DNA from 2 places in the Pseudarthrobacter sp. NKDBFgelt genome. Region 2 is predicted to be linked to the other one. Evidence: riboswitches for the same ligand, from Rfam matches in the RefSeq annotation. Region 2 holds a riboswitch; the other holds the start of a gene.
What was found. A riboswitch is a leader RNA that binds a small molecule or an ion and turns the genes downstream of it on or off. The one in region 2 is predicted to bind cyclic di-AMP.
Positions count from the first base shown of each region.

Region 1 (6,435 bases), on a different contig from region 2:
GCCAGCGCAGCAGCAACCTTTCCTGCGGCCGACGCCTTGTGCACGAGCGCGGCGGTCGTGTCCCCCACGATCTGCACCACGTTGAGCCCGTGCACGGTGTTGCCCTGGACGGCGTCGAGGGCAACAAAGAACCCCATGTTCGTACCGCCGGTTTTGTATGACTGGGCCGCCAGCGCACCGAGCTCTTTCCTGTACTGGACCAGTTTAGAGTCAGCCTGCGCGGTCTGCGCCGCCAGGACTTCCACCCTTGCAGATGCAGCCTGCAAAGCCGCGTCCGTCACCGCGTACTCCGCCGCCGCCTGCACCGCGGCGGAGCCTGCGGCCTCGGACTGGTCCTGAAGGGCGGACAGCAAACCACCTATCCTGGCAATTTCCGCGGCCTTTTTGGCCTCGCTCTCCTTCGCGTCCTGCACCTCCTCCCAGGACGGGAAATCGCCGGGCGGGACCTCCGCAGCACCTGCCGGCGTGAGCCATAGGGTTCCCACCAGCGCACACGAAAGAAGCGCCGCGGCGAGCCGCGCCCTGGGTTTGGTAACGAACCGGCACATAGTCGGGAAGCCTACCGCCTTCATCCTCAGGTTGAAGGCGGACGTTTCTACATCGTTATGGACCGGAGGCAGTTACGTTGACGGGAAGGACAGAAGTGCCGGCCTCTTACAGATGCTGGCCGAACCAGGCAAGGGTGTCATTCCACGCGGCCGTCGCCTGGGCTTCGTTGTAGCGGTCGCCGGTGTCGTTGTGGAAGGCATGGTCCACGCCGGGGTAGACCGTGACTTGGTGGACAACACCGGAGGCTGCCAGCGCATCCTTGAGCGCAGGCATGGGCCCGGTAATGCGTTGATCAAGTTCAGCGTAGACCCCGAATACGGCCGCCTTGATGTCCGGTACTTTGGCCAGGTCAGGGGCGGGTCCGTAAAATGCCGCGGTTGCTTTCAGGCCGACCAGTTCGGTGGCCGCCTGCCAGGTGATGCCGCCGCCGAAGCAGTAGCCGGTCATGGCGACGCGGCCGCCGTCCACGAAGTCCTGGGCCTGGAGGTACTCCAGTGCTGCCGCGAAGTCCGCCACATGCCGCTGGGCGCCGGCCTGGGTGAGGGCGCCGGGTACAGCGTCCCGGTCCATGCCGGCTGTCCCGCCTTCTCGGCTGAGCAGGTCGAGCGCAAGGGCCGCATACCCCTCCTTCGCGAAGCGGCGGGCAACGTCCTCGATATGAGGCGTCAGCCCGCGGTTCTCATGGCAGATCAACACGGCGGGAGCGCGCCCTTCCTGCTCGGGCCTTGCCAGGTAGGCACTGACCGAGGCGCCGCCGGACGGAAACTGGACGGACGCCGTCGTCAATCCTGGCGCCCCCTCCGGGACAGAGAGCGGGCTTTTGGCCCCGGGCACCGCTCCCGACCCCGCAGTCCCGGCAGCGGACGACGGGGAGGGTTCCGGGGTGGGCATGGGGTCGGTGCTCCGTGGCACCTCGCTGGGCGTGCAGCCCACCAGCAGCATCGCCGCCGACGCCGCCGCCATGCTGCCGGTGATGAAGGCAACACGCCGGGTGAAGGTCCGCTGGCTCAGTGCGCCGGTCCGGTAGTCATCGAAGAATTCCTCAATCAGGTATTTCTCATACTTGCCAAGCTGGGTCACAGTCTGCCTCCTCGGGGGTGCCGAACATACTCCTCCCCCAGCCAGCTCCGGACAAGGTTCCCCGGCGATCTTTGCCTTTCCTTTATGGATTCGTGATGAGAAACACTCCCGGCAAAATCGGCGAGCCTGTTCTGCGCACTGATGCCCATGGGTCACGCGTAATCCAGTCGATAGCGAAACCGAGAGAATCGCCTCGCATGTTATCCAAATGTGACAATGGGTGCTAAGTCGGGTTATGGTCTTCAGGTGTCCCTCCCAGACGGGACATTCCCCGTCAGAATGCCGAGCCCTGCCACTGACCCGGGAACCAACGCTTTCCAGCTGGCAGGGACGGGGGAACCAAGTTTCCGCGGCCTTTGAAGGCCTTGGGGTTAAGTCGACAGCGCGTCCGTTCCATTCGGAGGTGTTGCCGGCCGGGTATCTCCAACCCGAACCCGACAGCTCACCCCGCAGGCATGGGAGAGGCGATCAACTGTGTCAAAAAATTCCACCACTGCCCGTCACCGCGCAACCCCGGCCCGCTCCATCGCGATCGAAGGGCTGGCTGTTTCGGCCAAGTCCCTGGGCCGTCCGGCTCTCGCCGTAGCAGCAGCCTCCGGCATTGCCTTCGGCGTAGGCGCCCCGGCCCACGCCGGTGTGAACGGTCCGGACACCACCGAGACCGCTAGCGTCCAGGCGTCGGCCGCCCCTGCTGCAGCAGTCGCAGCCCCCGCCGCAGCAGCCGGCAACGTCCACACGGTTGTATCGGGCGACACCCTTGGTGCCATTGCGTCGATGCATGGTGTCAGCCTGAATGACGTCCTGTCAGCCAACGGGCTTTCCGTCTCCACGATCATCTACCCCGGTGACCAGATTCAGATTCCTGCCGCCGGTTCCGCTCCGGCTGCCCCGGCGCCGGCCTACGTCGCACCGGCTGCAGCACCGGCACCGGCACCGGTCCAGACCGCTGCTGTTACTACCCCGGCGAACACCGGAATGAACATGTCCTACGCGTCCGCACCGGTTACAGCCACCGGCAGCGGCGCCGGAGCAGCCATCCTGGCCAACGCCTACGGCCAGGTGGGCCAGATCCAGGACTGCACCGCGATGGTGGAGAAGGCCCTGCGCACGGTCGGCAAGTCCGTCGGCGACCTTGCCCCGGGCCAGTTCTACCAGTACGGCACCACCGTGGGCACCCCCGCCCCCGGCGACCTGGTGATCACCGCCGGCCACGTGGGCGTTTACGCCGGCGACGGCCAGGTTGTCAGCGGCGGCGTGAACGGCAACCAGACCGCCGTTCACTCCATCAGCTGGCTCAGCGGCGCTTCCTTCGTCCGCGTGGCGTAGTCACCACAGACACAGACACAGGCGCAGCCGGCCCACAGGGGCCAGGCCACTCCAGCAAAGGCGGCAGCCGGGTTCTCCCGGCTGCCGCCTTTGTCATGCTTCCACGGTTTTCATTCTTGATCCGTCCGGAGCCCAGCGTCGCCCGGGGTCAGGTACCGCAGAAGGTCCGGTAGGTGCCGAAGTCCTCCGGCGGCCCCTCGGTGTAGCGCTCCAGCCCCTGGCGTTCCTCGAACGGGGACTTCACCACCTCCAGGAGGCGGTTGAAGTGGCCCATGTCCCCTGCTGTTGCCGCCGCCAGCGCTTCCTCCACCAGATGGTTGCGGGGTATGTACACCGGGTTGACGCTGTCCATCAGCCCGGCGTCGGGCTTCAGGCCGGCCCAGCGCCCAGCCCAGGCATCAAACGCGGCGAGATCCAGGACCATGCCCCGCGCCGGCCTGGTATCGCCCCTGGCGGCCTGGCCAAGGCTCCGGAAGAACTGTGTGTAATCGACAGGTCCGTCCTTCAGCAGGGCGATCACCCCGTCCACCAGTGCCGACGCCTCGTCCCCCTCTTTGCTTCCGGCCGGCCCGCCGTTGATGCCAAGCTTTGCCTTCATGCCGTTGAACCAGGCATCGCTGTACTGGCTGCGGAACTTCCCCAGCGCCTCCACTGCGGGGGCGACTGCCTGTTCCTGGTCCTCGTGGAAGAGCGGCAGCATGGCCTCCGCCAGCCGCGCCAGGTTCCACTCAGCCACCACCGGCTGGTTGGCGTAGGCGTAGCGGCCGCTGACGTCAATGGAGCTGTACACGGCCCCGGGATTGAAAGCGTCCATGAAGGCGCAGGGGCCGTAGTCGATGGTTTCGCCGGAAATGGTCATGTTGTCCGTGTTCATAACGCCGTGCACAAACCCCACCAGCATCCACCGGGCCACCAGCCCGGCCTGGGCGGCCACCACCGAGGCAAACAGTTCCAGGTAGGGATGTTCAGCCTGGGCTGCGTCCGGGTAGTGCCTGCTGATGGCATGGTCCGCCAGCCGGCGCAGGAGCTCCATGTTGTCCGTGGCCCAAGCATATTGGAAGCTGCCCACCCGGAGATGGCTGCTGGCCACCCGGGCCAGGACGGCGCCGGGCAGCATCGTGTCCCGCCGCACCGGGCGTCCTGTGGCCACAACGGCCAGGGCCCGGGTGGTGGGGATGTTCAAGGCGTGCATTGCCTCGCTCACAAGGTATTCCCGCAGCATGGGGCCGACGACGGCACGGCCGTCGCCAGCCCGGGCGAAGGGGGTGCGGCCGGAGCCTTTGAGATGCACGTCCCGCCGGCGCCCGCCAACGTCCACCAGTTCGCCGAGCAGGAGCGCCCGGCCGTCGCCGAGCAGCGGTGAGTAGCCGCCGAACTGGTGCCCCGCGTATGCCTGGGCAACCGGGGTGGCCCCGGCCGGGACGTGGTTCCCCAGGAGCAGCCGCACGCCTTCGGGGGTTTTCAGGTATTCAGGGGCAAGTCCCAGCTCGCCGGCCAGGGCATCGTTGAGAACCAGGAGACCGGGTTCGGGCGCTTCCTCGGCCTGCCAGGGAACGGCGAGTTCCGGGAGTTCACTGGCGAAAAGTCCTTCGAAGGTGACAGTTGATTCTGCTGCTGCAGTCATGAATCAACCCTAGCGCCGTCGTTTGTCCTGCGGTTGATCAGCCAGGTGATAAGCCACAGGATGACTCCAATGGCCATCAGTCCGCCGGCGATCTGGTACTGGATGATGTTCCTGCCCACCCAGGGTCCGGCAAGGAATGCGCACAGGGCGGCGGCAACGAGCGGAAGCTGGCCCGGGGACGTGAAGAACACCTTGCGGTGGGGGTCCCGTTTGCGGCGCAGCACCACGCAGGCCACGTTGACCACCGTGAAAACGCACAGCAGCAGGAAGGCGGTGGTGCCGGACAGGTTGGCCACAATGTTGCTTTCGGGATCACTGGTGACATACAGGATGAGGCCCAGTGCCAGGACAGTGGAGAATGCAATTCCCGCCCACGGGGTGCGCCGGACGGGAAGGACCTTGCCCAGCTGGCGGGGCAGGACGTGCTGGCGGGCCATGCCGTAAATCAGCCGGCTGGCCATCAGCATGTTGATGAGGGCCGTGTTGGCGACCGCGAAGACTGCCAGGAAGGGAAAGACCCTGTCGATCGGGAAGTCCGGCGAGCCCTTGTGGACCACTTCCAGCAGGGCCGCGCCCTCAGCTTCCCGGATGCCCTCGAGTTCGGTGGGCGTGAGGACGCTCACCACGGACACCGCCACCAGCATGTAGAGCAGGACTGCTATGCCCAGGCCGGTGAGCATGGTGCGGGGAAAGATTTTCTCGGGGTTCTGGGTCTCTTCCACCATGTTGACGGAGTCCTCGAAGCCCACCATGGCAAAAAACGCGATGGAGGTGGCTGCGGTGACGGCCAGGAAGAGTCCCTTGTCCTGGGAGTCGTTGAAGACGAAGATTTCGCCCGGGTTTCCGGTCCCCTGTGCCATGACAAAGAACCCGACGCCGATCACAATGCACAGTGCGGCCATCTCCACCACCGTGAGCACCACATTGAACTTGACGCTCTCCCCCACCCCACGCAGGTTGATGGCGGCCAGGAGGAGCATGAATCCAAGGGCAACCGCGGTGATCACGCCCTGACCGGGTTTGCCCATCCAGCCGTTGATCTCAAGGCCGCCAAAGAAGTTCTGGGCCAGGACGTTCGCAGAGGTGGAGGCGCTGGTGATTCCGGAGCAGACCACCGCAAAGGCCACCAGGAAGGTGACGAAGTGGATCCCGAACGCCTTATGCGTGTACAGCGCGGCACCCGCCGCCTGTGGATACTGCGTAACCAGTTCAAGGTAGGAGAAGGCGGTAAGCGTGGCCACCACGAAGGCCAGCAGGAACGGCAGCCAGACGATTCCCCCCACGGTGCCTGCCATGGTTCCGGTCACCGCGTAGACGCCGGCGCCGAGGATGTCCCCCACGATGAACAGCAGGAGGAGCTTGGGTCCCAGCACTCTCTTGAGCGTGGGCTCCTTGCCATGCGCGGTAACGTCTGACACTTCTTCTGAAGCTGCACTCACGAGTGACCTCCATGGCTGACTTGGCTGAATGAGGGGTTTGGCATCGATGCGGTGACCGGCCCGTGCTGCAGCGCGGCGCCTTGGGACCAGCGCCGCCGCCGGGGGAAGCCGATACGCTGCAGGTCCTCTGCCGCGATGACCGCAGCAGCACCCGCACGGGCGCGCGCCTGGGCCGAGAGCAGTGTGGCGTCGCCGCCGTACCGTTCGGAGAAGTGCGTGAGCACCAGGGTGCGGGCGCCGGCATGTGCCGCCAGCTCTCCCGCCTGCCCTGCTGTGAGGTGGCGGTACTGGCCGGCCAGCCCGGCGTCGTCGTCTGCGAAGGTCGACTCGGCGACGAGGAGATCGACGCCGTCGGCCAGTTCCTCTGCGCCCGGGCAGGGCGCCGTGTCCATCACGAAGGCGAAACGCTGGCCCGGC
Region 1 covers NZ_JBJURL010000015.1:290-6,724, forward strand. The annotation lists partial or broken gene ACKAE7_RS06110 (lytic transglycosylase domain-containing protein) at 1-485, opposite strand, end outside; gene ACKAE7_RS06115 (dienelactone hydrolase family protein) at 655-1,629, opposite strand; cyclic di-AMP (ydaO/yuaA leader) riboswitch at 1,900-2,100, shown strand; gene ACKAE7_RS06120 (LysM peptidoglycan-binding domain-containing protein) at 2,104-2,955, shown strand; gene ACKAE7_RS06125 (protein adenylyltransferase SelO) at 3,104-4,579, opposite strand; gene ACKAE7_RS06130 (APC family permease) at 4,576-6,018, opposite strand; gene ACKAE7_RS06135 (ribonuclease Z) at 6,015-6,435, opposite strand, start outside.
Region 1: linked by a shared signal. The riboswitch ahead of ACKAE7_RS06120 (LysM peptidoglycan-binding domain-containing protein) and the one ahead of ACKAE7_RS10235 (M23 family metallopeptidase) in region 2 are both predicted to bind cyclic di-AMP.

Region 2 (6,435 bases):
CAGGACATGCCGGAAGAGGACGGTACGACGGCGGGTGGCGCGGCCGCTGCCGGCCCCGCAGTTGCGGGGACGAAGGCTGCCTCCAAGCGCCGCGCGGGTGTCCCGGTATGGCGGACAGGGAAGCCGGATGCTTTCCTTGCCGCCGCCGTGGACGCGGCGCGTGCTGCTGTGGAGGAAATCACGCCTGCACCGACCGTTGGCCGCCACCTGGCGGCCAAAAGCGAAGGCGACCGCCTGGTGACGCACCTGTTTGAATCCCGGCTGCCTGGCTACCTGGGCTGGCAGTGGTACGCGGTACTTACCCGCAACTCCCGCTCCAAGGTGGTCACCGTCAGCGAACTCGGCCTGCTGCCGTCGGAAGATTCGATCCTTGCCCCGGAATGGGTGCCGTGGGCTGAACGCGTCCGGCCCGAGGATGAGCAGGACCAGGAGCCGGAGCAGGTCCGGGCAGGGGAGCCGGAAGCTGGCGGGCAGGAAGCCGGGCCCGTGGAAGGCGAAGCCGATGACGACGCCCAGGATGCCGGAACAGAGCCCGCCGTCGACGCTCCTGGTGGTGCCTCTCTTCCGCCCGCACAGCACGCGGAAGACGACGCCGTCACACCTTGAGGCACGCTGAACACTCCCCGCGACATACACAAAGGCGCCGCCCGGAACTAACTCCGGGCGGCGCCTTTGTAATTTAACGCTCTTTGCTGCTGGGTGCGCTGCTTTTGGGACCACTGAGCCCGCAGCGCGGACTGCTGCTGGAGCCCGCTACTTGCGCAGCTTGCCCACCACGAAGTCGATGCTGGCCAGCAGCGCGGAAACGTCGTCCGGTTCGATGGCCACGAACGTGGCGATGCGCAGCTGGTTGCGGCCGAGCTTGCGGTAGGGCTCGGTGTCCACGACGCCGTTGGCCCGCAGCACCTTTGCCACCACGGCTGCGTCCACGGACTCGTCAAAGTCGATGGTGGCGATGACGTTGGAGCGCTCATCCGGGTTGGTGACGAACGGGGTGGCGAACTCGGAAGATTCGGCCCAGCTGTAGATGCGGCCGGCGGAATCGGCGGTGCGTGCGGAGGCGAAGTCCAGGCCGCCGTTGGCGTTCAGCCACTGCACCTGGGCATCCAGCGTCACCAGGGTGGACAACGACGGCGTGTTGTACGTCTGGTTCAGCCGCGAGTTGTCGATTGCGGTCTGCAGGTCGAGGAAATCCGGGATCCAGCGGTCGGTGGCCTTGATGCGGGCCGCGCGGTCCAGGGCGGCGGGGGAGAACAAGCCCAGCCAGAGTCCGCCGTCGGAGGCAAAGTTTTTCTGCGGGGCGAAGTAGTAGACGTCGCTCTCCGCCACGTCCACGTCAAGGCCGCCGGCCGCTGATGTTGCGTCAACCAGCACCAGTGCGCCCTCGTCCGCGCCTGCTACGCGCTTCACGGGGGCGGAGACGCCGGTGGAGGTCTCGTTCTGCGGCCAGGCGTAGGCATCAACGCCCGCTTCGGCCTGCGCGGCCGGGCGGGTACCTGGTTCGGACTTGATGATGGAGGAGGCAGCCAGGAAGGGCGCCTTGTTGGTGGCGGCCGCGAATTTGGACCCAAACTCACCGAACGAGAGGTGTTGGGCCTTCTGCTCCACCAGGCCGAAGCTGGCGATGTCCCAGAACGCAGTGGAACCGCCGACACCGAGGACCACCTCATAGCCCTCGGGTGCCCGGAAGAACTGGCTGAGGCCCTCGCGCACCGACCCCACCAGGTTCTTCACCGGAGCCTGCCGGTGCGAGGTTCCCAGGATGGTTTTCGACGCGGCGGAAAGCGCATCGATCTGCTCCTGCCGGACCTTTGACGGGCCAGCGCCGAACCGTCCGTCCTTGGGCAGGAGGTCGGCGGGAATAGTGATGCTGTTTTCGCTCACAGGTGCTCCAATTTCGGCGTGGACGCGGCTAGGGTCCGGACGGGTGGTTGCTTGGCGGACAGTCGGCTGTGACTGCAACTTTCGGCCCTCCTCATTCTGCCTGAACAGGCGTTGGGGCGGGAACCGGCGCCGTCATAGTCCAGACACTGAGACGGCCTGGTGTGACGGCCGCCAACTATTCGGACAAAGTCAAAATAGGCTAAGCTTTTCAACGGACTACGTCGCGCGGAAGGCGATACGGTGGGACAACGCAAGGTACTGCGCTCGAGGAGCTGAGCTGGATGACGGATCTGATCGACACTACGGAGATGTACCTTCGGACCATCTTGGAGCTTGAGGAAGAGAATATCGTTGCCCTTCGCGCCCGAATCGCCGAACGCCTGCGCCACTCAGGGCCCACAGTGTCCCAGACCATTGGCAGGATGGAGCGGGACGGCCTGGTGGTGGTCTCGGGAGACCGGCACCTCGAACTCACCGAAGTTGGCCGGAAGCGCGCTACCGAAGTGATGCGGAAGCACCGGCTGGCGGAGAGGCTGCTGGCAGACGTGATCGGCCTGGACTGGGCCTACGTCCATGACGAGGCCTGCCGCTGGGAGCACGTCATGAGCGAACGCGTGGAACGGCGCATCTACGAGCTGCTTGACCACCCAACGGAGTCCCCATACGGCAACCCCATCCCTGGCCTCGCTGCCCTCGGCGGCCAGGCATCACAGGGCTTTGCCGACGGGGCCATCAGCCTTCTGGAAGCAATGAAGTCCTATGGCCCGGCGTCCGAGGTAACCGTAAGCCGCCTGGCTGAGCCGATCCAGGTGGAACCGGAACTGCTGGTCCAGCTGGACGAGGGTGGAATCCGCCCCGGGGCCGCAGTCTCGCTGGAGCGGGTGGGAGACTACATTTCGGTCCGCGTGCCCGGCATAGAGGGCGCCCTGGAGCTGCCACCGGAAGTGGCGGCCCACGTCTTCGTTGCCATCCGGTAAACGGGCCTACTACCCCGGCTGGGGCAGAATAGGCAAAGATAACGGAATTGTTACTTTGGGACTTCTGGCCCTATAGTTAAACCCAAGCGTAGATACTAAAGCGTTACCTGATCCGGAGCCGAGCTCTGCCAGCGGATCAGGTGCACGAGTCATTACTGGCAGAGGCGGGGGAACCACAACCGGCAGACGGGGGACTGCCTTGGGGTGAAGTCCGTCAGCAGCAAGCCTCTTCCAGCGTTGGATCCTTCCGGGGATACCTCTGTGCCGAGCTTGCCCAGGCGGACCGGGTCTGTGAACTCTCTGACCCGAATCCGACAGCTAACTTCGCAGGCTTTCCAGAGAGGAACCCTTCTTGTCCATGCAGACCCCCAAGGGGCGCCGCCGCGCGGCCGCCCCCGTTTCAACGCCGCGCGTTGTCGAGGTCATCACCACGGAACGCCCCCGCGATCCGCACCGTGATGCACGCCGCCGTCGAGGACCCTTCCGGCAAATCACTGAATTTGCCTCCGCCAGCGGAATCGGCCAGAAGGCCGGAATTGCGCTGGCCGCCACCGGGCTGGTGTTGACCGTGACCGTTCCGGCCACCAGCCCCGTCATGGCCACCGACAGTGCCGGCAGCGTTACCCCGGTGGCAGCCTCGGCTATCACTCCGCAGCCGCAGGTATCGGCCGAGGCCGGCGCGCAGATCGACTTCAGCCGCTCTGCCGTGGTGACCCAGGCGGACCCCGACGGCAAACTGAAGCAGCTGCTCAGCGCGCAGTCCGCAGGTTCCGTATCCCGCGCAGCATCTGCCGGAAGCCTCGGAGCCCCTTTGGCCGCGCTGTCCACTGCCTCCCCGTTCGGTTACAGGGTCAGCCCGATCACCGGCGGCTCCGGTGACTTTCACCGCGGCCAGGACTACGTGGCCCAGTGCGGCACCTCGGTCCTGGCAGCAGCCACCGGCACTGTGACATTCGTTGGCTGGCACCAGTACGGCGGCGGAAACCGGGTTGTCGTGGACCACGGCAACGGCCTGGAGACCACGTACAACCACCTCTCGTCCTTCAGCGTCACCGAGGGCCAGACGGTCTCCCGCGGCGATGTCCTCGCGCTCAGCGGCACCACGGGTGCTTCAACAGGCTGCCACCTCCACTTCGAGGTCCAGGTCAACGGCGAAGTCGTCGATCCCACCGGCTGGCTGTAGTCAAATGATGGTTCACTCTCGAATCATCGTGACCTGCCGTGACCTGAATGTGACATTCAACGAAAACTGCTGTACCGTCTAACTCGCGTCAACTTTTCCGAAGTTGACGCTCTTGTGCGGATTGCCTAGCTCTGCCACCGCTCAAGGTCCGTTCGCATTTCATCGTCTGGCAGGGGCGGGGGAACCAATTTTGGTCTTTGCTTGAGCGAAGGCCTTGGGGTTAAGTCGCAAAGCTTCCTTGGAAGCGATGTGGCCGGGTGACTCCCATCCGAATCCGACAGCTCACCTCGCAGGCATTGGGAGAGGCTACCTTCGTGTCTTCACGCCATAATTCTGCGCGCCACCGTGCGCAAACGGTTCGTACCAACCCTTTGGACACCGTGTCCAAGGCTGTTAGTGCCAATGCCGGGACAGTAGGTCGCCAGGCTGCCGTTATCGCAGCCGCTTCCGGTCTCATCCTCAGCATGGGCCTGCCTGCAAACGCCGCGGACACCACCGCCGGCGTTTCCGCTTCCACCGAGTCCGGGTCTGCCCAGTCCGCCCTCGCGGTGACCGCAGCACCCACCGCCACCGTCTCCTTCGAGCGTCCCGTGGTGAAGACCACCGCCGCTCCGAAGCCGGCACCGGTGCGGGCACAGTCGACCGATTCCGAGAGCCGGACTGCTTCCGGAACCCGGACGGCTTCCACCGCGTCGGCCTCCACCGCGCCGGCTCCCGAAGCTGCAGCTGAGAAGCAGGCCGAAACGGTTTCCTCGGCCTCCACCTCCGGCATTGCCGCACTCGCGTACACCGGCATCGGCCGTCCCTACGTCTGGGGCGGCACCACCCCCAACGGCTGGGACTGCTCCGGCTTCACCCAGTGGGTTTATGCCCAGGCCGGCATCAGCATCCCGCGCGTCAACGCCTGGACGGCAATGACGCCCACCTCCACCCCGCAGCCGGGTGACCTGGTCATGCAGAACGGTGGCGCGCACGTAGGCATCTACGTCGGCAACGGCATGATGATCAGCGCGCTCAACCCCTCCCAGGGCACGCTGCTTCACTCGGTGGCCGCCACCGGAAGCTCCGCCTTCTTCACGATCAATAAATAGTTCTTGGGCCTTCGGGCCCAAGAGCTATTTCTTTGCTCCACCACGCTTTCCACAAACACCACATCCCCGTTCGGGGCGTGCCGGCGTACCCCCAAGATGCCGGCACGCCCATACCCCTTGGTGCCCACAACGGCCTGAGGAAAACGAAAGAGAGAACTGATGACTACTCGTGCCACCGCACGGCATCGCGCCGAAGTCACCAAGACCAGCTCAATTGCCGTTATCGCCAAGGCTGTTGGCGGCAACGCCGGCGGCATGGGCCGCCAGGCAGCGGTTATTGCTGCTGCTTCAGGCCTGGTGCTGACCAGCGGCATCGCTGCAAACGCGGCTGACTCCAGCGTCCAGCGCGACTCCGCCCCGGCGTCCACCCTGGAAGTTGAGTCCTCTGTCGAGGCGCCGATCTCCGCTGCTTCCACCATCGCCATCACCTTCGAGAAGCCGGCCGTCACCACCACGCCCGCGCCTGTTGTGGTTGTCGAGGAAGAGCCAGCTCCTGTTGAGGTCGAGGAAGCCGAGCCGGCTCCCGCCGTCGTCCAGCCTGCCGCAGCCCCCAAGGTGACCGCCAAGGTAACCACCGCCTCTGCACCCGCTGCAGCTCCTGCCGCTTCCGCCAGCGGCAAGGGCGCAGCCATCCTCTCCGCTGCGTACGCACAGCTGGGCGTCACGCAGGACTGCACCATGCTGGTGACCAACTCCCTGGCTGCAGTGGGCATCAACTTCCACGACTGGCCTGCAGGGTACCTCTCCCTGGGCCGCACCGTAAGCGCCGCGGAAGCCCAGCCGGGCGACCTCATCTACTACGCAGACGGTGGCGCGGGCATGGCCCACATCGCTGTCTACGCCGGCAACGGCCAGGCTGTCCACGGTGGATACAACGGAAACCAGACTGTCGTCTTCAGCGCCAATGTTGGCTCCGGCCCTGTTTTCATCCGCGTGAACTAACGAGCCCCGCGTTAGCCTTTCCCTGGGAACGGCACGAAGAACCCCTGCCCCGCGGCAGGGGTTCTTCCATTTAAGGACGATGCCGGCGGAGTGCAGCCCGCAGCCACCCGGGGAACCCCGCCAATGGACCCGACACGGCAGTTTTGGAAAACCGCAATTAGCTGATAGTGGGCTTCTATGTTTACTCTTGTGGTGTCGATCCATAGCCCGGACATGCCGAGGGCAGCCGGCCCTCGTGCCCCTGACGGGTGCGGCCGTGAAGAGGTACGTGCATGCGCACTCTCGTTCTGAATGCTGGATATGAACCGCTGGCGGTCATCACGTTCCGCCGGGCGCTGGTGCTTGTGCTCACAGGCAA
Region 2 covers NZ_JBJURL010000031.1:16,673-23,107, reverse strand. The annotation lists gene ACKAE7_RS10250 (DUF3027 domain-containing protein) at 1-606, shown strand, start outside; gene serC (phosphoserine transaminase) at 754-1,884, opposite strand; gene ACKAE7_RS10240 (metal-dependent transcriptional regulator) at 2,166-2,861, shown strand; cyclic di-AMP (ydaO/yuaA leader) riboswitch at 2,968-3,209, shown strand; gene ACKAE7_RS10235 (M23 family metallopeptidase) at 3,220-4,044, shown strand; cyclic di-AMP (ydaO/yuaA leader) riboswitch at 4,181-4,354, shown strand; gene ACKAE7_RS10230 (C40 family peptidase) at 4,425-5,135, shown strand; gene ACKAE7_RS10225 (NlpC/P60 family protein) at 5,295-6,077, shown strand; gene ACKAE7_RS10220 (HNH endonuclease) at 6,350-6,435, shown strand, end outside.